3 regions of the Streptomyces sp. NBC_00872 genome follow, and region 3 is predicted to be linked to each of the others. Evidence: riboswitches for the same ligand, from Rfam matches in the RefSeq annotation. Region 3 holds a riboswitch; each other region holds the start of a gene.

Region 1 (7,512 bases), 2.0 Mb from region 3:
GGCCGGTCGAGCAGGTCATACCGACCGAACTGATCGTCCGCACCTCCTCCCAGCGACGCCCTCCGCGCACCACGGTCAGCGCGCCCCGCTCTCCCGCGGGCGACTGACCGGTGGCGCTGCCCGGTGAAGGCCCGGACCGTTCGCATTTCGGGCGATCAGCGCGAAACCCGCCGCTGAACCCGAGGTGCGATCGGATTCACCACCCCTGGTGCGTCACACAGGACGACCTGCATTCCTATGATGGGCGCACGACACCACGGACCTTCCCTCACCACCGGCGGGCTCACCGCCACCGGACGGACGGCCCGAGAGGTGTACGGCGGTACGACGGCGGTGGAGGGGTCGATGACACAGGGGGCCGGCCAGGGACCCGTGGTGCGGACGGCGACATTGCGCGACTTCCGCGTACCGCCGTACGCACAGGTCCCCGTGCAGTCCGGACTGCCCGGACAGCCCGGCCCCACGGCCGGAGCCATGTCCGGGCACCCCGGTAACGCCGTCCCCGACGACGAGCCGCCGGAGGGCTACACCCCCACCGAGCGCGACCTCCCGGTGATCAACCGGGGGGACACGGTGCAGGTACAGCTGGCCCCCGCCGCCGAGTTCCCGGGGGACGGCCTCGGCCCGCTCTATGTCGTCGGCGATGTCCACGGCTATCTCGACGAACTCCTCGCCGCCCTCGCCGAACAGGGGCTGATCGACGCCGACGGCCACTGGAGCGCGGGCAGCGCCCGCCTCTGGTTCCTCGGAGACTTCACCGACCGCGGTCCGGACGGCATCGGTGTCATCGATCTCGTCATGCGGCTCTCCGCGGAGGCGGCGGCGGCGGGCGGCTACTGCAAGGCGCTGATGGGCAATCACGAACTGCTGCTCATCGGTGCCAGGCGGTTCGGCGACACCCATGTCAACTCCGGTGCGGGTACGGCCACCTTCCAGGCCGCCTGGCTGCTCAACGGTGGTCAGCGCACCGATATGGAACGCCTCCAGGACGTCCATCTCCAGTGGATGTCCCGGCTCGACGCGGTGGTCGAGGAGGAGGGGCATCTGCTGGTGCACTCCGACACGACGGCCTATCTGGACTACGGATCCACGATCGAGGACGTCAACGACACCATTCATCAGATCCTCACCCGCAATGACGCGGACGAATGCTGGGATCTGTTCCGCAAGCTCACGAAACGCTTCGCGTTCCGCGACGAAGGCGGCCCGCAGGCCGTCCAGGAACTGCTCTCCAAGTACGGCGGTCAGCGCATCGTCCATGGCCACAGCCCCATTCCCTATCTGCTGGGCGAAGTCGGCACCGAAGATGTCTCGGACGGCGGGACGGACAGCGGTCCGGTGGTGGAAGGGCCACATGTATATGCCGATGGACTTGCCATCGCGATGGACGGCGGAGTGACCATGGCGGGAAAGCTGCTGGTCGTCAGGCTTCCCCTGAAAAACTGAAACACCGTCGCGCGGGTGATTTCCGCAAACCCCCTGTCATCGCGCGCCGGAAGAGCTCTACCATCGGTTTATCCGTAGCAGGCTCTCCTCCGTTTTCGCCAACTGCCCGTTCCACGCGGGCGAACCGGCCCTACGGAGCATCGGGGGATGCACATGAACAGCGCTCCGCACCTGCTGAGCGAGGATCGCGCGGATTTCGAGCGGATCCTCGACGATGTGCTGCGCAACGCGCACGACCGGCCGGATCTCACCTCGGTCGGGGAGCGGCTCAACACCGAGCAGCTACGCACCATGGCCCTGAACGCCACGGCGCCGATCACCACGGCGGCCGCGGCCGAGTACGAGCACTACAGAAAGATCCGCGAGGAGTCACGTTCGCCGGGGCCCTCCGTCCCGGTCCGCGATTCCGTGCTGGAGCCCGACGCGAGCGGGCCGACGGGATCCGGTGCGGGGCTGACGGCTGTCGTCACCGTGCTGCTGCCGGTGCTCGGGGGCACGGCCGCGGTGATCTTCCTGCTCGTCGGCTATCTCCTCAAAGCGCTCAGCCGGCCACCCGCGTTCGCCGACAGCCTGGTCGCCGTGGGCTGGTTCTTCGGCGCCGTCACCGCGATAGGCATCCTGGCCGCCGCGACCGGCCTGCTGATCACGGCCCTGCGCAACAGTTCGACGCAGCTTCCGGCCGAGGAGCCGACGGGCGGTGAGCTGCCCGACGAAGTGGCCCGTGCGCGGGAGGCCTGGCGCCATGCCCTGCTGGAGCGCGGCCTTCTGCCCTTCCTGCGCGCCGCACTGGCCGACCCGAGCACGGATCCGGCCGCCCCACCACCCAGGTCGATCAAGCACCTGCCCAAGATCGGCTACAGCCGGCCGGACTTCACCAGCCCGGACGAAGGCGCCACCACCGGCCAGCGTCCGAGCTTCACCAGCCCGGACTTCACCAGCCCCGACTTCGGCGGCCCGGACCATCCCCCGGAGTGAACCCGCCCGAGCGGCGGGGGCCCAGAAGACCGCCCCCGCCGCTCACGCGAACCGCGGGGGTCAGTCGGCCAGCGGCAGATACACCCTGTTGCCGCTTGCCGCGAACTCCTTGGACTTCTGTGCCATACCCGCCTCGATCTCCGCGGTTCCGATCGCGCCGTCCTCCGTAGCGGCGTCCGTCACCCCGGTGCCCGCCATATCACCGCCGTGTCGCTGCCTGATGTCCTGCGAGATCTTCATCGAGCAGAACTTGGGGCCGCACATCGAGCAGAAGTGGGCCGTCTTCGCCGGTTCGGCCGGGAGGGTCTCGTCGTGGAACTCCCGGGCGGTGTCCGGGTCGAGGGCCAGATTGAACTGGTCCTCCCAGCGGAACTCGAACCGGGCGTCGGAGAGGGCATCGTCCCAGTCCTGCGCCCCCGGGTGCCCCTTGGCGAGGTCCGCCGCATGGGCCGCGATCTTGTAGGTGATGACACCGGTCTTGACGTCGTCCCGGTTCGGCAGACCGAGATGTTCCTTCGGGGTGACGTAGCAGAGCATCGCCGTCCCCCACCAGGCGATCATCGCCGCACCGATCCCGGAGGTGATGTGGTCGTACGCCGGAGCCACATCGGTCGTCAGCGGGCCGAGCGTGTAGAACGGCGCCTCCTCGCAGATCTCCTGCTGAAGGTCGATGTTCTCCTTGATCTTGTGCATCGGGACATGGCCCGGCCCCTCGATCATCGTCTGTACGCCCAGCCGCTTCGCGGTCGAGTTCAGCTCCCCGAGCGTACGCAACTCGGCGAACTGGGCCTCGTCGTTGGCGTCCGCGATGGACCCCGGCCGCAGACCGTCGCCCAGGGAGTACGTCACGTCGTACGCCGCGAGGATCTCGCAGAGCTCCTCGAAGTTCTCGTACAGGAACGACTCCTTGTGGTGCGCCAGACACCAGGCCGCCATGATCGAACCGCCCCGCGAGACGATGCCCGTCTTACGGCGCGCCGTCAGCGGCACATACCGCAGCAGCACCCCGGCATGGACCGTCATGTAGTCGACGCCCTGCTCGGCCTGCTCGATGACCGTGTCCTTGTAGATCTCCCAGGTCAGCTCCTCGGCCCTGCCGTCGACCTTCTCCAGCGCCTGGTAGAGCGGCACGGTGCCGATGGGCACGGGGGAGTTGCGCAGCACCCACTCACGCGTGGTGTGGATATTGCGGCCGGTGGAGAGGTCCATCACCGTGTCGGCGCCCCAGCGCGTCGCCCAGGTCATCTTCTCCACCTCCTCCTCGATGGAGGAAGTGACCGCGGAATTGCCGATATTGGCGTTGACCTTCACCAGGAACCGCTTGCCGATGATCATCGGCTCGATCTCCGGATGATTGACATTGGCCGGCAGTACGGCGCGGCCCGCCGCGATCTCCTCGCGGACGACCTCCGGGGACACGTTCTCGCGGATCGCGACATACTCCATCTCCGGGGTGATGTCCCCGCGACGGGCGTACGCGAGCTGCGTCACCACCTGCCCGCTCCGGCCCCGGCGCGGCTGACGCGGCCGGCCCGGGAAGACCGCGTCGAGATTACGCAGTCCCCCGCGCGGCGCCGTGTGCTTGAGTCCGTCGTCCTCGGGGCGGACCGGCCGGCCGGCGTACTCCTCCGTGTCGCCCCGCCCGATGATCCAGTTCTCCCGCAGCGGCGCGAGACCCCGGCGTACATCCGTCGTGACGGTGGGATCGGTGTACGGCCCCGACGTGTCGTACAGCGTCACGTCCTGGCCATTGGTGAGATGCACCCGGCGGACCGGCACCTGAAGGTCGGGGCGTGAACCCTGGACATATCCCTTGTGCCAGCCGATGGACCTCTGAGCCTCGTTCGGATCTCCCGAATCGGAGGCAGGCGTGTGTGCGTCCTGAACGGTCATGAGACCTACTCCCTACGCCGGCATTACCCGGTAACAGGTTCAGCGGTCGGCGCAGCTCAGGGGTCTCGGGGATGCTCCCCGGGACTACACAGTCAGCGCCCTCTCAGCCCGGTGCTCCGAGCTCCCGCGTGTGCAAAAGGTGACACCACGCTAGCGTCATATCCGGCGTGCTGAACAGAGGGCCTCTCGCTTCTTGCGATGATCGGAGGGTGACCTCACCCCAGCAGACCCACGAATCACATGGACACTCGCACAGCCATGGCCCCGCCGCGCCGGTCTCCCAGCACCTCCGCAAGGTCATCGCCGCGGTCCTGATTCCGTTCGCGACCGCGGTGGTCGTCGGGCTGGCTGTTCTCTGGCCGGGTGGTACGCCGGCGCATGAGCGCACCGGTGTGGGCTTCGACCGGCAGACCGAGCAGGGTCAGGTGGTGCAGATCGAGCGGGTGGACTGCAAGGACGTGAACGCCGCCCAGATCCCGTCCACCGGCGACATCTCAAAACCCCAGGGGCGCGAGGCGGAGCGGGCGGAGAACGGTGACTGCGCCAAGGCGACGATCGAGGTCACCAGCGGCAAGGAGAAGGGGCACACCTTTATCGAGGTTGTCCAGCCGGACGCGCCGCGACAGTTTCACGTGAAACAGGGCGTAGTGGTCGCCTACGCACCCGACGCGCCCCGCGATCTCCAGTACTCCGTGACGGATGTGAACCGCAAATTCCCCATGGCTCTGCTGGCGGGGATCTTCGCCCTGGCGGTGGTCGTGGTGGGGCGGCTACGCGGTGTCATGGCCCTGGTCGCACTCGCCGTCTCATTCGCCGTGCTGACGCTGTTTATCCTGCCCGCGATCCTTCAGGGCTCGAATCCACTGGTCGTGGCAGTGGTCGGAGCCAGCGCGATCATGCTGCTCGCGCTCTATATGTGCCACGGTCTGACAGCCCGTACCTCGGTCGCGGTCCTCGGCACGCTGATCTCGCTGCTGCTGATCGGACTGCTGGGATCGCTCTTCATCGGCTGGGCGAGCCTGACCGGTAATACCGATGACAACACCGGACTGATCCATGGCCTCTATCCCGAAATCGATATGAGCGGTCTGCTGCTGGCGGGCGTCATCATCGGCTCACTCGGAGTCCTCGACGATGTGACCGTCACCCAGACCTCAGCGGTCTGGGAGCTGCACCAGGCGGATCCGTCGATGGGACCACGTGCCCTCTACCGGGCGGGTATCCGGATCGGGCGGGACCATATCGCCTCGGTGGTCAATACGCTCGTCCTCGCCTACGCGGGCGCCGCGCTGCCCCTGCTGCTGCTCTTCTCGATCGCGCAGTCAGGGGTGGGGACGGTCGCGAACAGTGAACTGGTGGCGGAGGAGATCGTCAGAACCCTGGTGGGCTCGATCGGTCTGGTCGCATCCGTACCGGTGACCACGGCGCTGGCGGCGCTGGTGGTCTCCGCCGACCGCGCGGGGGCGAAGGGCTCGCCCCTGGCCCCGCCGAGGGCCCCCGTGGAGGCCCTGCCTTCCGTAACGCCGTACCCGGCGGCTGGTGGGACAGCGGGCGCCCGGTCGGCGGGTCCGGCGGGCCCGGCGGGTCCGGCACACCCGACAGCCCTGACAGGCCCGGTGGGCGCCTCGGATCCCGAGGGCCCGGAAGCGGCGCCCTCGCTGCCCGTACAGAGCGCATCGGCGCGCAAACTGGGCGGCGGCAAGGGCCGACGCCGTAAGAAGTAGTCCCTCGGCCGTCCCGGCCCGGAAAACGCCGTCCCGTCCGGATATTCGTTCGGCGGGAAAGGATCACCCGGACGGCCCCGTTCCATCCGGCTCAGCCGGCGTTCTCCTCAGCCAGAATGCGGCCGAGCGCCTCCTCGAGATTGCCCTCGAAGTCACCGAGCGTGCGCTCCTGACCGAGCGGAACCAGTCGATCCGTACGGTCCAGGAAGGCCACCAGCGGCGCGGCACTGACCCGGAAGAGCGCGTGATCGTCTCCGACCTGGAGCCGGATATGGACATCGGAGAGGTCCTCGGGCTCCGTGGGCGCGATATGCACATCGCCGTCACCGCTGGGCGTATTGATCCCGTCGAGCAGCAGCTCACGGCCGAAGGTCCAGGTGACAGGCGCGTCGCCGGGCAGATGGAATGTCATGCGCACGGCGTAGGGATCTCTCATCTCGTAGTGGAGTTCCACCGGGATCCGGAACGCCAGCTCCTCGGAGACGAGGAAGCTCATCAGGACCTCGGCCTGCACCGACTCGCGCATCGTGTACTCCGGAGTAGATGAAACAGTGGCTGGGAATGATCCCCGTTGACCCTCTTGACGCAATCGTCCTGTAAGCGCTAGCAGATCACAAGGAGTAAGTTTTCAGATACAGACAGAGAAGGCGAGCGGACTGAGCAACAATCCGGTCTCTCTGTGTAATCACTCGACCGTCGAGAGCTGTTGCTTCCGTTCGCGGAGTGGCACAGAAGCAGCCACGATCGCCTCCGTGATCCGAAACGGACGGGCGCGTCGAGCGTGTCGCGCCGACGGCCGATCGAGTCGGTGATCTTGCACCGGTCGCTGAACCGCCCCGCCGGGGAGAGAACACTCCGATACGTGGCGGGCAGCGGGAGCGCGGTCTCACGCGTGAGCGGTTTCGCGGGCGCTCCGTCCGGATGCGGAAGGGAGCCTGTCGGCCCGAGCGGGCGCGTCGGCCGAAGCGGCGCGGCGCGCGAGGCACCGGACCGATCAGGGTCGGAGCTGCGCGTCTTGTAGCCGTGGCCAAGGTCACCCCCAGGCATGCCGTCGGGCGAGGGCCCGCCCGCGGGGGCCGCCCCCGCGCGCCCGCCGCACCCCTGAGGGGGACCGGGGAACGGTGGGATTTGTCACTCTAGGGGCAGGCCGCTCACCGGGATGGTTTCCGGTTCACCTTTCCCTCGCGCGAGTTAACGGCCGTACGCGCGGTCTGGCCTGCCGGTCGCCGCCGGCTCCTACCAGTCACCCCGTGAGGACGAGGAGGACATGAACTTCCGTACGACATAGATGAGTCCGCCGACGAGTGCCACAAAGATCAGCAGCTTGAAGAGCACTCCGATCACGAACGTGACCACACTCATGATCAGTCCGCCGAACACCACGAGGGCGATCACAGGCACCGCGATCCACTTCACCCACCAGGGCAACCCCGTGAGTAGCTCCCGAACCGCCATCGTCCTTACCTCGCTTCAC
Region 2 (7,512 bases), 4.1 Mb from region 3:
CAAGATCGTGGCGGACTACTACGGTGCCCTGACCCCGATCAACCAGCTCGCCTCGTTCGCCGTGCCCGAGGCGCGGATGGCCGTGGTGACCCCGTTCGACAAGAGCGCCCTGCGCAATATCGAGCAGGCGATCCGTGACTCCGACCTCGGCGTCAACCCGAGCAACGACGGCAACATCATCCGGGTGGTGTTCCCGGAGCTGACCCAGGACCGCCGCAAGGAGTTCATCAAGGTCGCCAAGACCAAGGCCGAGGACTCGAAGATCTCGATCCGCGCGGTCCGCCGCAAGGCCAAGGAGACCATCGACAAACTGGTCAAGGACGGCGAGGTCGGCGAGGACGAGGGACGCCGCGCGGAGAAGGAGCTCGACGACACCACCGCGAAGTATGTCGCGCAGGTGGACGAGCTGCTCAAGCACAAGGAAGCCGAGCTGCTCGAGGTCTGATGAACGACTCTTCCCGGGGGGCCCCGCCGACGGCCGGTTACTCCGGTTACACCGACTACTGGGGACCGGCCGACCACGGGGCCGCCCCGGCGGGTCCCGCGTACGACGCGCTTGACGCACAGCAGACTCGCCCCATGCCCATCGTGCCCGACGGACCCGCGAACGGCGGGGACCAGGATGACGACCGGGAGGGTGCTCGGCCGGGCGGCCCTCTGTTCCGTGACGAGACTCCACAGGAGCCCATGGGAGCCCCATCGCCACCGCCGCCCAAGAAGCGGGCGGGCCGTGATCTGCGCGCGGCCATAGGAGTGGGACTCGGGCTCGGCGCGCTCGTCGTGGCGTCGCTCTTCATCGTCAAGGCCGTGTTCGTCGGCGTCGTCGCGGTCGCGGTGGTCGTCGGTCTGTGGGAGCTGACGTCCCGGCTCGATGAGAAGAAGGGCATCAAGGCCCCGCTGGTACCGCTGGCCGTCGGCGGCGCCGCGATGGTCGTCGCCGGCTATCTGCGCGGCGCCGAGGGCGCCTGGGTCGCCATGGCCCTCACGGCGCTCGCGGTGCTGGTCTGGCGGATGACGGCACCGCCCGAGGGCTATCTCAAGGACGTCACCGCGGGGGTCTTCGCCGCGTTCTACGTGCCGTTCCTGGCCACCTTCGTGGCGATGATGCTCACGGCGGACGACGGCCCGCGCCGGGTCCTGATGTTCATAGTGCTCACGGTCGTCAGCGACACGGGCGCGTACGCGGTCGGCTGGCGCTTCGGTACGCACAAGCTCGCGCCGCGCATCAGTCCCGGCAAGACCAGGGAGGGACTGGGCGGAGCCATCGTCTTCGCCATGGTGGCGGGCGCGCTCTGTATGGAGTTCCTGATCAACGACGGCATCTGGTGGCAGGGGCTGCTGCTGGGGCTGGCGGTCGCGGCCACCGCCACGCTCGGCGATCTCGGCGAGTCCATGATCAAGCGGGATCTCGGCATCAAGGACATGGGCACCCTGCTGCCGGGACACGGCGGCATCATGGACCGGCTCGACTCGCTGCTGCCCACGGCGCCGGTGGTCTGGCTGCTGCTGGTGATCTTCGTAGGGTCCTGACCCGGGCGCCGGGGCGCCGCCGAGCGCCGGTCCGCGTGAGCGGCTTTCGCGGCTCAGGCGCCTCGGACCACGCCTTTGACCAGGCCCGATACCGTACGGGGGCCCGTTGTCCACAGGGCAGCGGGCCCCCGCCGTACGTCTGCGACACTGGATCCACCATGCCTGTACCTGGAGAACTCACCTTTGTCGCGCCCCGCGGAGCCAAGAAGCCCCCGCGGCATCTCGCCGACCTCACCCCCGCCGAGCGCCGCGAGGCCGTCGCCGCGATCGGCGAGAAGGCGTTCCGTGCCAACCAGCTTTCGCAGCACTACTTCGCGCGGTTCGCACATGACCCCGAGCAGTGGACCGACATCCCGGCCGCCGCGCGTCAGAAGCTCGCGGAAGAACTGCTGCCCGACCTGATGTCGGTGGTGCGGCACATCTCCTGCGACGACGACACCACCCGTAAGACGCTCTGGCGGCTGCACGACGGCACCCTGGTCGAGTCCGTGCTGATGCGCTATCCGGACCGGGTCACGATGTGTATCTCGTCGCAGGCGGGCTGCGGGATGAACTGCCCGTTCTGCGCCACCGGACAGGCCGGTCTCGACCGCAATCTGTCCACCGCCGAGATCGTCCACCAGATCGTGGACGGGATGCGCGCCCTGCGTGACGGCGATGTGCCCGGCGGTCCCACCCGGCTGTCGAACATCGTCTTCATGGGCATGGGCGAGCCGCTCGCCAACTACAAGCGGGTGGTCGGCGCGATCCGTCGGCTGACCGACCCCGAGCCCGACGGTCTGGGGCTGTCGCAGCGCGGGATCACCGTCTCGACGGTCGGTCTCGTGCCCGCGATGCTGCGCTTCGCCGACGAGGGCTTCAAGTGCCGGCTCGCGGTCTCCCTGCACGCGCCGGACGACGATCTGCGCGACACCCTCGTCCCGGTCAACACGCGCTGGAAGGTGCGGGAAGTGCTGGACGCGGCGTGGGAGTACGCGGAGAAGTCGGGCCGCCGGATCTCCATCGAGTACGCGCTGATCCGTGACATCAACGACCAGGCGTGGCGCGGTGACCGGCTGGGACGGCTGCTCAAGGGCAAGCGGGTGCACGTCAATCTGATCCCGCTCAACCCGACACCGGGTTCGAAGTGGACGGCCTCGCGCCCCGAGGACGAGAAGGCCTTCGTCGATGCGATCGCGTCCCATGGCGTGCCCGTGACGGTACGGGACACCCGGGGCCAGGAGATCGACGGAGCGTGCGGACAGCTGGCCGCGTCGGAGCGGTAGGGCGTTCGGGGTGGCTCGCGGACGCCTGGCGGGCGGACCGTCCGGGAGGCGAACCGGGCCCCGATTTGCGGTGCATGTAACCTTGGCGCGAACGCATTGCATATTTTCCGACAGGGGAGCGCCACAGCGCTGAGAGTGCGGCACATGTCCGTGAGAGCGGGCAACGGTCGCAGACCCTCTGAACCTCGCCCAGGTCATTCTGGGTAGGAAGTTCGGTCACTACTCAAGCTGTTGCGCCCTGCCCGCGGTCCGGTCCGGCCGGACTCCGGGCAGGGCCGCGTCTTCTCCTGGACATCCCAGGAGGAAAATCAGTGAGCACGAACAGCGTCAGAAGGATGGCGGTCGCCGCGGTCGCCGCCGCGCTCGGTGTCTCGTCCCTCGCCGCCTGCGGCGGCTCCGACGACTCCGCGTCGTCCGGCGGCGGTGGTACGGGCGGCGGCGGGACACCGTCGAAGACCGTCACCCTGGTCAGCCATGACTCGTTCAACGCCTCTCCCGCCGTACTCAAGGAGTTCACGAAGCGGACCGGCTACACGGTCAAGGTGCTCAAGAGCGGAGACGCGGGCGAGGCCCTCAACAAGGAGATCCTGACGAAGGGTTCGCCCCAGGGCGATGTCTTCTTCGGCGTCGACAACACCCTGCTCTCCCGCGCCCTCGACAACGGCCTGTTCACGCCGTACGAGGCGAAGGGGATCGACCAGGTCGACGCGGCCACCCGGCTCGACCGGAGCGAGAACCGCGTCACACCGATCGACACCGGTGATATTTGTGTCAACTACGACAAGAAGTACTTCGCGGACAAGAAGCTCGATCCGCCCCGGTCCTTCGGCGATCTGCTCAAGCCCGAGTACAAGAATCTGCTGGTCACCGAGAACGCCGCGACCTCCTCACCCGGCCTCGGCTTCCTTCTCGGCACGGTCGCGCGGTACGGCGACGACGGCTGGCAGGAGTACTGGACGAAGCTGAGGGCCAACGGGGTCCAGGTCGTGGACAGCTGGGAGCAGGCCTACAACGAGAGCTTCTCGGGCTCGGCCGGCGGCAAGAAGGCCAAGGCCGACCGCCCGCTCGTCGTCTCGTACGCCTCCAGCCCGCCCGTCGAGGTGCTGTACGCGGAACCGCGGCCGAAGGAGGCCCCGACCGGCGTCTCCACGGGCACCTGCTTCCGGCAGATCGAGTTCGCCGGGCTGCTGACGGGCGCGAAGAACGAGACGGGCGGCAAGGCCCTACTGGACTTTCTGATCAGCGAGACCTTCCAGGCGGACATGCCGCTGAACATGTTCGTCAATCCGGTCGTCCAGGATGTGCCGCTGCCCGAACTCTTCACCGAGTTCGGCGCGAAGGTCGACAAGCCGGAGACGATGGCGCCCGACGAGATCACCACCGGCCGTGAGCAGTGGATCCAGTCGTGGACCTCACTCGTAGTGAAGTAGCCGTCAGGACCAGGGCCGGAAAAGGGCCGCGGCGCGGGGCGGCCGGGCGCGCGAACGCCGTCCGGCTCGCCCTGATGGCCGTCCCCGTCGCGTTCTTCGCGGTCTTCTTCGCCTATCCGGTGACCGCGATCGTCGGCCGCGGGCTCACGTCCGAAGGCGTCTGGCGGTTCGGCCGCATCGGTGAGGTACTGAGCCGTCCCGACATCCTCGACGTCCTGTGGTTCACCACCTGGCAGGCGCTCGCCTCCACCGCCCTCACTCTGCTGATCGCACTGCCCGGCGCGTATGTCTTCGCGCGCTTCGACTTTCCCGGCAGACAACTGCTGCGCGCGGTGGTCACCGTCCCGTTCGTCCTGCCCACCGTGGTCGTCGGTACGGCCTTCCTGGCGCTGCTCGGGCGTGGCGGACTGCTCGACGAACTGTGGGGCGTACGGCTCGACACCACCGTCTGGGCGATCCTCCTCGCGCATGTCTTCTTCAACTACGCCGTGGTCGTCAGGACCGTGGGCGGTCTGTGGGCACAGCTCGATCCGCGCCAGGAGGAGGCCGCGCGGGTGCTGGGCGCGGGCCGGTTCATGGCCTGGTGGCGGGTGACGCTGCCGGCCCTCGCCCCCGCCGTGGCCGCCGCCGCGCTGATGGTCTTCCTCTTCACCTTCACCTCCTTCGGGGTCGTACAGATCCTCGGCGGCCCCGCCTACTCCACCCTGGAGGTGGAGATCTACCGGCAGACCGCGCAACTGCTCGACCTGCCCACCGCGGCCGTGCTCACACTCGTACAGTTCACGGCGGTCGGCGGAGTGCTGGCCGTCCACGCGTGGACGGTACGCAGACGCGAGGGCACGCTGAAGCTCGTCGACCCCGCGCTCACGGCGCGCAGACCGCGCGGGGCCGGGCAGTGGGCGCTGCTCGGCGGAGTGCTCGGCACCGTGCTGCTGCTGGTACTGCTGCCGCTGGGCGTCCTCGTCGAGCGCTCCCTCGACGGACCGGGAGGGTACGGTCTCGGCTTCTACCGGGCGCTCGGCTCGGTGGAGGCGAGCGGCGGGACCTTTCTCGTACCGCCGCTGGAGGCCGTCTGGAACTCGCTGCGGTACGCGCTGGTCGCGACCGCCGTCGCGCTGGTGGTGGGCGGTCTGGCCGCCGCCGCGCTCACCCGGCGAGCGGGCCGGCTCGTCCGGGGCTTCGACGCGCTGCTGATGCTGCCGCTCGGGGTCTCCGCCGTGACCGTCGGCTTCGGTTTTCTGATCACGCTCGACAAGCCGCCGCTCGATCTGCGTGCCTCCTGGATTCTGGTGCCGCTCGCGCAGGCCCTGGTGGGCGTCCCCTTTGTCGTACGGACGATGCTGCCTGTGCTGCGGGCGGTGGACGGACGGCTGCGCGAGGCGGCGGCCGTCCTCGGAGCGTCCCCGCTGCGTGTCTGGCGCGAGGTCGATCTGCCGCTGGTACGCAGGGCGTCGCTGGTCGCGGCGGGTTTCGCGTTCGCCGTCTCGCTCGGTGAGTTCGGTGCGACAGTGTTCATCGCGCGCCCGGACCGGCCGACGCTGCCGGTGGCCGTGGCACGGCTGCTGGGACGGCCCGGCGAGCTCAACTACGGGCAGGCCATGGCCCTGTCCACCGTACTGATGGTGGTGTGCGCGGTGTCGCTGCCGGCGCTGGAACGTATCCGTACCGACCGCTCCGGGGAGTTCTGATGGCCCTGCTGACCCTGTCGGACGTCACCGTGCGGTTCGGTGACCGTACCGCGCTCGACGCGGTCGATCTGGAGATCGCCGAACACGAGACCGTGTGTGTGCTGGGGCCGAGCGGAAGCGGCAAGTCGACACTGCTGCGGGTGATCGCCGGACTGACCCCACCGGACGGCGGACGGGTCCTGCTGGACGGCGCCGACCAGTCGGGGGTGCCCGTGCACCGGCGCGGGGTCGGGCTGATGTTCCAGGACCATCAGCTCTTCCCGCAGCGGGACGTGGGCGGCAATGTCGCCTTCGGGCTGCGGATGCGCGGTGCCCCGCGCGGTGAACGGACAAGCCGGGTGGCGGAGTTGCTCGACCTCGTCGGGCTGCCGGGCGCGGAGCGGCGGGCCGTCGCCGCACTGTCCGGCGGTGAACAGCAGCGGGTCGCGCTGGCGCGGGCGCTCGCCCCACGGCCACGGCTGCTGATGCTGGACGAGCCGCTCGGACAGCTCGACCGGAGTCTGCGCGAACGGCTCGTGGTCGAACTGCGCGGTCTCTTCGGACGGTTGGGTACGACCGTGCTCGCCGTCACCCATGACCAGGGCGAGGCGTTCGCGCTCGCCGACCGGGTCGTGGTGATGCGGGACGGGCGCGTCGCCCAGACCGGTACACCGGTGGAGGTCTGGCAGCGGCCCGCCTCGGCGTTCGTGGCGCGCTTCCTCGGTTTCGACAATGTCGTGGACGCCACGGTGAGCGGCGGGACCGCCGATACGGTCTGGGGAAGGATCCCGGTGCCCGAGGGGTCGGCGCGGGGAGAGCGGTCGGTGCTGGTGCGGCCGGCCGGGATACGGCTGGTCGAGCCCGCCGGCGGACTGCGCTGCACGGTCCAGGCGCGTACGTTCCGGGGCAGCCGGGTCGCGGTGCTGCTGCGGCCCGACGGGCCCTCCGGCGGCGGACCGGTCCTTGAGGCCGAGTGCGGGCTTAGGGACGCGCCGCACGAGGGGGCGACGGTGGGGGTGGTGTTCGCCGCGGAGGATGTGGTGGTGCTGCCCGACAGGGACACGGAGCTCCAACGGCCGGCCAGCGGCGGGCCGTCGTACGGCGGGGCACTGTGACGCGCCAGCAGCGGCACCGGCGCTAGCAGCGGCACCGGCGCTAGCAGCGGCACCGCACGCGCCCGCTTCCGCCTCCGCTGCCGATGAGCCGACGGGCTTTCCGGGTGCGGCGACCGCGTGTCGAGTAGCGTGGTCGCTCCGTGCCAGGACGGTCCGGAGCACCCTCAGTGGCCCGCTCCATCCGCTGAGGGGGGAAGGCATCGAACCGCAGCAGAACGTCATGGCCGAGGACACGGCGGCCGAGAGCCCCGGCGCCGAGTCGCCCGCGCGGATATCCGGCCGTCCCGGACGTGACCGACAGGGCCTGGCGGCCGGGCTGATACCCGCCGCGGCGGCCTTCGCCCTCGGGATGTGGGGCATCACGCGCGAGGGCACGATGTGGCGCGACGAGTCCGTCACCTATCAGGTGGCGCACCGGGGTCTCCCCGAGATCTGGCGGCTGCTGCGTCACGCCGACGCCGTACACGGGCTCTACTACTTCTTCATGCACGCCCTGTACGGGGTC
Region 3 (7,512 bases):
GGGCTTCCGCGATGTCGGGCAGGTGAAGCCAGGCGGGGACGAGAGCATCGATCTTTGCGTCAATCTCGGTCACACGACAAGCGTGCCATCCCGGACTGACAGACGCCACGAACCGGCTCCGGCAGGAGCGGTCACCACGCCCGGCCGGGAACGAGCGCGACGGGCCCGCCCGTACGCCGAGGAGCGCCCGCCCGTGCGCCGGGAAACGCCCGGCCGCGCGCCGGAGAAGCGCCTGCCCGTACGCCGGAGAAGCGCCCGTCCCCGCGCGGGAAAACCCGGTGGCACGCGGGAAAACCCCGTCGGAACGCGGGAAAACCCGGCGGCACGCCGAGAAACCTCAGAGAACGGCCTTGCGCAGCGGTACGGAGGGATCGGCGGCCAGCAGCGGGTCCAGCCGGGCCCCCGTCTCCATCAGCTTGCGGCCCTGCGCCAGATCACGTGGCCTGCCGACGGCGAGCAGGGCCATCAGCGCCCCGTCCCGCAGCCACACCACCGACCAGGCGGCGTCCGCGGGATCGCCGCGCCGCACCAGGGTGTCCTCCGCCGCGTGATGGCCCGCGTACTGGACGAACCGGCCGAACTGCTCCGACCAGAAGTACGGCACGGGATCGTAGAGCCGCTCGCTCTCGCCGACGGCCTGGGCGGCGACCGTACGCGGGCCCTGGAGCGCGTTGTCCCAGTGGTGCACGAGCAGCCGCTCGCCGTAACGGGCGGACGGGAAGGACGCGCAGTCGCCGACCGCGTAGACATCGGGCAGGGACGTCGCCAGCCGCTCGTCCGCGACGATCGCCCCGTCCGGGCCCAGCGCGATACCGGAGCCGGTCAGCCAGTCCGTCGAGGGCCGCGCCCCTATGCCCACGACCACCGCGTCGGCGGGCAGCCGCCTGCCGTCCGCGAGGACCACCGTGCCCGGCTCGACACCGGCCACCCGGACGCCGGTCAGCAGTTCGGCGCCGCTCTCCGCGTACCACCGCGCCATCGGTGCGGCGACCTCGGCCGGCAGGGCGCCCGGCAGCGGCCGGTCCGCCGCCTCCACGACCGTGACGGCGCACCCGGCCTCGCGGGCGGCGGTGGTGAACTCGGCGCCGATCCACCCGGCGCCGACGACCACGATCCGGTCCCGCCGGTCGAGCACGGGCCGCAGCGCCTCGGCGTCGTCGAGGGTCCGCAGGAGATGGACTCCCGGCACGGACGCGGCGCCGGGCAGCCCGACCGGCTCCGCGCCGGTGGCGAGGACCAGTACGTCGTACGGAACGGGCCCGGCCGCGGTGTCTACCTCCCGCGCGCCGGGGCGCAGTCCGGTCACCTCGACACCGAGTCTCAGCCGGACGGAGAGCGCCTCGAAGTCGATGTCGAAGGCCGAGCCGTCCGCCGTGCCCAGCAGGACCGCCTTCGAGAGCGGGGGCCGGTCGTACGGCGGATGGGGTTCCGCGCCGATCAGGGTGACCGGACCCTCGTAGCCGTTCTCCCGCAGGGCCACGGCGGTCTGCGCACCCGCCATGCCCGCACCGACGATGACCACGCCCGGCTGTTCGCGCCGGCTCTGCTTCTGCTCGCTCACCCGATCACCTTAAGCAGCCGACGGCCGTCGGGAGGACGGATGTTCCGGCGCCGGACGGAGGGATGTTCCGGCCCCCGCCCCCGGCCGGACGGCCTTACCACGCGGCGGGGCGCGCGTTACGCTGGCCGTCGACACTACCTCGCGGGAGTCCGGACGCACCGGGCTGAGAGGGAGGCTGAAGCGGCCTCCGACCGTACGAACCTGATCCGGGTCATGCCGGCGAAGGGAGGGGCTGGACGCCCATGCAGTCGTCTCAGGAGAAGACCGCTTCCGATGTCCTGGTCATCGGCGGCGGGATCATCGGTCTGGTCACGGCCTGGCGGGCCGCGCAGCGCGGACTGCGCACCGCCGTCGTCGATCCCGGTCCCGGCGGGGGCGCCGCGCGGGTGGCGGCGGGCATGCTCGCCGCCGTCACCGAACTCCACCACGGCGAACAGCTCCTGCTGGGGCTCAATCTCGCCTCGGCGGAGCGCTATCCGGAGTTCGTGGCCGAGCTGGAGGAGGCGAGCGGCCACGAGACCGGCTACCGCGCCTGCGGCACCCTCGCCGTCGCCCTAGACACCGACGACCGCGCCGAGTTGCGCGAACTGCACGCCCTTCAGCGGCGCTCGGGCCTGACGTCCGAGTGGCTCACGGGGCGCGAGTGCCGGCGCCTCGAACCGATGCTCGCGCCGGGCGTACGCGGCGGTCTGCGCGTGGACGGCGACCACCAGATCGATCCCCGCCGGCTGGCCTCGGCCCTGCTCACGGCCTGTGAACGGGCCGGGGTGGTCTTCCACCGCGCCCGGGCCGAGCGGCTGTCCGTCGTACGGGACCGGGCCACCGGCGCCGTGCTGGACGGCGGGCGCGCGCTCACCGCGGACCAGGTGGTGGTGGCGGCCGGCAGTCTGAGCGGCCGGCTGGCGGGCGTTCCGGACGACGTCCTGCCGCCGGTACGGCCCGTCAAGGGCCAGGTCCTGCGGCTGACGGTGCCCCGTCCGTACGCGCCCTTCCTGTCCAGGACGGTCCGGGCCGTGGTGCGCGGCAGCCAGGTGTATCTGGTGCCGCGCGAGAACGGCGAGCTGGTCGTCGGCGCCACCAGCGAGGAACTGGGCTGGGACACCACCGTCACCGCGGGCGGGGTGTACGAGCTGCTGCGGGACGCGCACGAACTGGTCCCCGGCATCACCGAGCTGCCGCTCACCGAGACCGGCGCGGGACTGCGCCCCTGCTCGCCGGACAACGCGCCGCTGCTGGGGCCGACCGCGCTGCCGGGGCTGCATCTCGCGACCGGGCACCACCGCAACGGGGTGCTGCTCACACCGGTCACCGGCGACGCGCTGGCCGCGGCGCTGACCACCGGCGAACTCCCGGACGTGGCGCGCCCCTTCACCGCGCGCCGCTTCACCTCCGAACCGCAGGACCTCACCTCCGTACCGCGGGAGCTGACCGTATGAGCACCTCCGTCCGTGTGACCGTCTCCGTGAACGGCGAGGCCCGCGGTCTCGCCCCCGGCACCACCCTCGACATCCTGGTCGCCTCCCTCACCCCCGCGCCCTCGGGTGTCGCCGCCGCCGTCAACGAGACGGTGGTACCGCGCGGCCACTGGCCCCGGACGGTGCTCGGCGACGGCGACCGGGTGGAAGTCCTCACCGCGGTCCAGGGAGGCTGAGCCGCCATGGCCGACGACCGGCTCACCATCGGCTCCACCGTCCTCAACTCACGGCTGATCATGGGGACCGGCGGGGCGCCCAGCCTCGATGTGCTGGAACGCTGCCTGCGCGCCTCGGGCACGGAACTCACCACGGTCGCGATGCGCCGTCTCGACCCCACGGTCCGGGGCTCGGTCCTCTCCGTACTCGGCTCCCTGGGCATCCGCGCCCTGCCCAACACGGCGGGGTGCTTCACGGCGGGCGAGGCGGTCCTGACCGCCCGGCTGGCGCGCGAGGCGCTCGGTACGGAGTGGATCAAGCTGGAGGTGGTCGCGGACGAGCGGACCCTGCTGCCCGATCCGATCGAGCTGCTGGACGCGGCCGAGACACTGGTCGACGACGGGTTCACGGTGCTGCCGTACACCAACGACGATCCCGTACTCGCCAGAAAGCTGGAGGACGTCGGCTGCGCCGCGATCATGCCGCTGGGCTCACCGATCGGCTCGGGCCTCGGCATCCGCAACCCGCACAACTTCGAGCTCATCGTGGAGCGGGCGGGCGTGCCCGTGATCCTGGACGCGGGCGCGGGCACCGCGTCGGACGCGGCGCTGGCGATGGAGCTGGGGTGCGCGGCGGTGATGCTGGCGTCGGCGGTCACCCGGGCGCGGGAGCCGGTGCTGATGGCGGAGGCGATGCGGCACGCGGTGGAGGCGGGACGGCTGGCGTACCGGGCGGGACGGATCCCCCGCCGCCACTTCGCGACGGCGTCGTCACCGAGGGACGGCCGGGGCGACCTTGACCCGGAACGCCCGGCGTTCTCGCCTCCCGGCTAGGGGTCGTGGGGGCGGTGCGCGCCTGCGGCGCGGGTGCGGTGCGTGGGTGGTGCGGGTGCCGGGGCCTCCGGAGGTACATGTCCGGACGGCATGATTTACGCCGCGTGCGGGTCTCGTTGTCGGGTGCGGCTCGGTGTGCGGCACAAATCACGCTTTAGTGTCCGGACACGCACCTCCTGCGACCCCGACCCCCTCCCGCCGGAGGCCCGACTGCCCGCCGGTGGGCGGTGCGCCCGGCCAGGCCTGGTCGGTGACGGGCGGTGAAGGGGGTCGTGCAGGGGGCGTGTCCGGGACGCTTGAGCGTGATTTGTGGCGCACGGCCGCCCGTATCCAACGCACGGCTAAAGGCGCCGTAAATCGTGCTGTCCCGGATATGCCCCCGGAGGGGGCCCCGGCGACAACCCGCACACAAAAACCGGCCCCAGCCGAAACGCGCCCCGCACCACGGCCCCCTAGCCGGGAGGCGCACCGCCGGGAGGCGTCACCGTAGACTCGGGGCGTGGACACCACCCTTCACGACCCCATCGTCGGGCAGGTGCTCGACGGTCGTTACCGCGTCGACGCGCGTATCGCCGTCGGTGGCATGGCCACGGTCTACCGGGCCCTCGACACCCGGCTGGACCGGGTCCTGGCCCTCAAGGTGATGCATCCCGCGCTCGCCACCGACGTCACCTTCGTGGAGCGGTTCATCCGTGAGGCCAAGTCCGTGGCCCGGCTGTCGCACCCCAATGTGGTCGCGGTCTTCGACCAGGGCGCGCAGGGAGCGTACGTCTATCTCGCGATGGAGTACGTCGCGGGCTGCACCCTCCGTGACGTACTGCGTGAGCGCGGCGCGCTCCAGCCGCGGGCCGCGCTGGACATCCTGGAGCCCGTGCTCGCCGCGCTCGGCGCGGCCCACCGGGCCGGGTTCGTCCACCGGGACATGAAGCCGGAGAACGTGCTGATAGGCGACGACGGCCGGGTCAAGGTCGCGGACTTCGGGCTCGTGCGGGCCGTGGGTGATGTCACCCATACGACCGGGACCGTGCTCGGCACCGTGTCGTATCTCGCACCGGAGCAGATCGAGTACGGCACGTCCGACACCCGGGTCGACGTGTACGCCTGCGGGGTCGTACTCCACGAGATGCTGACCGGTGCCAAGCCGCATGGCGGGGACACCCCCGCGCAGGTGCTCTACCGGCATCTCAACGAGGACGTCCCCGCGCCGTCGGCCAGTGTTCCCGGGCTCGCCGCCGAGCTGGACGAGCTGGTCGCGGTGGCCACCGCCCGGGATCCGGAGCTGCGGCCCGAGGACGCGGTGGCGCTGCTCGCCAGGGCCCGTGTGGCGCGCGCCGCGCTCAGTGACGCACAGCTCGACGCCGTACCGCCGGGGGCCAGGACCACCGGGGAGGCGGGCGCCGAGAACCGTACGGCGGTGATCCCGCGCCGTGTCCTGCACACCAGCCGGCTGGAGATGGTTCCGCCAGGCTCCCCGCCCCGCCGACGCGTGACCGTGCCCCGCAGGGGCATCGTGGCGGCGGTCGTCGCCGTGCTGCTGGTGCTCGGTGTCGGCGCGGGTGTCTGGTACATCAATTCCGGTCAGTTCACCCGGGTCCCCTCGCTGCTCGGCCAGAGCGAGCAGGAGGCCAGGAAGCGGCTCTCCGACGCGGGACTCGACGCCAAGGTCACCGAGGACTTCAGCGAGACCGTCAAGCGGGGCACCGTCATACGCAGCGATCCCGGGCCCCGTGCCCGGATCCGTGGTGACGGCCCGGTGACTCTCGTCGTCTCGCGCGGCCCGGAGATCGTCCAGGTACCCGAGGTAACGGGGGTGCCCCTGGCCGAGGCGAGGCGTGCGCTGAAGCGGGCCGGTCTGGCCGCCGGGATCGTCACGCGAGAGTTCGACGAGGGGACCGCCCAGGGCTCCGTGGTGAGTTCGTCGCCCGCGGCCGGGACCGAGGTGCGGCCCGATTCCGGGGTCGCGCTCGTGGTGAGCAAGGGCGTTCCGATCGATATGCCCGATGTGACCGGGGAGTCCGTGCCCGAGGCCACCAGCGAGCTGGAGGAGGCCGGGCTCAAGGTCAGGATCGCCGCCGCGCGGGTGAACTCCCCCGAGGACGCGGACACCGTCGCCCGGCAGTCGGCGGCGGAGGGCTCACAGGTCGCCCGTGGTGACACCGTCACACTGACGGTGTCCAAGGGCCCGCGGCTGGTCGCCGTACCGGATGTCGTCGGGCAGACGACCGACAGGGCCAAGGGTCTGCTGGAGGCGGCCGGGTTCGTGGTCGAGATCGACCGCGGCTTCCCGTTCCTGGGCGACACCGTGGCCGAGCAGTCCGTCGAGGGCGGCGAGCGGGCTCCCGAGGGCAGCACCATCACCATCAAGACCGAGGGAATCTAGCCGACCATGCGCAACCCCGTCGGCGGCCATGTCCCCGTGGCCGGCGGCCTCGCCACGACCGGTCTGACGTACGCGCGTGAGCTGGACGCCGAGACCGTCCAGGTCTTTGTCGCCAATCCGCGCGGCTGGGCGACGCCCACCGGGAATCCCGCGCAGGACGAGCGGTTCCGCGCGGAGTGCGCGGCCGAGGGGATCACCGCGTACGTCCACGCTCCTTACCTGATCAACTTCGGCTCGCACACCGAGGCCACCGCCGAGCAGTCGGTGGCCTCCATGCGGCACAGCCTGCGCAGGGGCCGGGAGATCGGCGCGCTGGGTGTCGTCGTGCATACGGGGTCGGCGACCGGCGGCCGTACCCGCGAGGTGGCGCTCGCGCAGGTGAGGGAGCTGATGCTGCCGCTCCTGGACGAGCTGACCCATGACGACGACCCGTTCCTCCTGCTGGAGTCGACGGCCGGACAGGGCTTCTCGCTCTGTTCGAGGACCTGGGACTTCGGCCCGTACTTCGAGGCGCTCGACTCGCATCCCAAACTGGGGATCTGTCTGGACACCTGCCATGTCTTCGCCGCCGGTCACGATCTCGCGGGCCCGCACGGTATGCGGCAGACCCTGGATCTGCTGGTCGACACGGTCGGTGAGGGCCGGCTCAAGCTGATCCACGCCAATGACTCCAAGGATGTCGCCGGCGCGAACAAGGACCGGCACATGAACATCGGGGCGGGCCGGATCGGCGGGGAGCCGTTCGGTGAGCTGTTCTCGCATCCGGCGACCGAGAACGTACCGCTGGTGATCGAGACACCGGGCGGCAAGGAGGGACAGGCGGCCGACATACGGCTGCTGAAGAAGCTGCGTGACGGCTGATCCCCCGCCGGGCCCGCGGGCCCGTCCGTCCGTCTACAGTTCCGGGCCGTCGCCCGGCAGCTCCTGGTAGGAGTAGCGCTGTTCGGCCCAGGGGTCGCCGACGTTGTGGTAGCCGCGTTCCTCCCAGAAGCCACGGCGGTCGGCGGTCATGTACTCCACGCCCCGGACCCACTTCGGTCCCTTCCAGGCGTACAGATGCGGGACGACGAGCCGGACCGGGAAACCGTGTTCGGCGGTGAGCTGCTC

Evidence for each region. Region 3 has a riboswitch for thiamine pyrophosphate ahead of thiO (glycine oxidase ThiO). Riboswitches for the same ligand answer to the same signal wherever they lie in the genome.
Region 1: another riboswitch for thiamine pyrophosphate. It lies ahead of thiC (phosphomethylpyrimidine synthase ThiC); the one in region 3 lies ahead of thiO (glycine oxidase ThiO).
Region 2: another riboswitch for thiamine pyrophosphate. It lies ahead of OG214_RS10815 (thiamine ABC transporter substrate binding subunit); the one in region 3 lies ahead of thiO (glycine oxidase ThiO).

What each region holds. Positions count from the first base shown of each region.
Region 1 covers NZ_CP108806.1:4,682,343-4,689,854, reverse strand. The annotation lists gene OG214_RS20030 (LacI family DNA-binding transcriptional regulator) at 1-107, shown strand, start outside; gene OG214_RS20025 (metallophosphoesterase) at 346-1,446, shown strand; gene OG214_RS20020 (hypothetical protein) at 1,594-2,421, shown strand; gene thiC (phosphomethylpyrimidine synthase ThiC) at 2,482-4,314, opposite strand; TPP riboswitch at 4,307-4,452, opposite strand; gene OG214_RS20010 (YibE/F family protein) at 4,524-6,038, shown strand; gene OG214_RS20005 (SsgA family sporulation/cell division regulator) at 6,130-6,564, opposite strand; gene OG214_RS20000 (DUF5326 family protein) at 7,275-7,493, opposite strand.
Region 2 covers NZ_CP108806.1:2,556,589-2,564,100, reverse strand. The annotation lists gene frr (ribosome recycling factor) at 1-445, shown strand, start outside; gene OG214_RS10825 (phosphatidate cytidylyltransferase) at 445-1,530, shown strand; gene rlmN (23S rRNA (adenine(2503)-C(2))-methyltransferase RlmN) at 1,689-2,795, shown strand; TPP riboswitch at 2,898-3,023, shown strand; gene OG214_RS10815 (thiamine ABC transporter substrate binding subunit) at 3,131-4,225, shown strand; gene OG214_RS10810 (ABC transporter permease) at 4,300-5,913, shown strand; gene OG214_RS10805 (ABC transporter ATP-binding protein) at 5,919-7,007, shown strand; gene OG214_RS10800 (hypothetical protein) at 7,228-7,512, shown strand, end outside.
Region 3 covers NZ_CP108806.1:6,666,093-6,673,604, reverse strand. The annotation lists gene OG214_RS28505 (Rv2175c family DNA-binding protein) at 1-73, opposite strand, end outside; gene OG214_RS28500 (FAD-dependent oxidoreductase) at 338-1,561, opposite strand; TPP riboswitch at 1,693-1,806, shown strand; gene thiO (glycine oxidase ThiO) at 1,804-2,997, shown strand; gene thiS (sulfur carrier protein ThiS) at 2,994-3,212, shown strand; gene OG214_RS28485 (thiazole synthase) at 3,219-4,025, shown strand; gene pknB (Stk1 family PASTA domain-containing Ser/Thr kinase) at 4,525-6,405, shown strand; gene OG214_RS28475 (deoxyribonuclease IV) at 6,412-7,266, shown strand; gene OG214_RS28470 (sulfite oxidase-like oxidoreductase) at 7,300-7,512, opposite strand, start outside.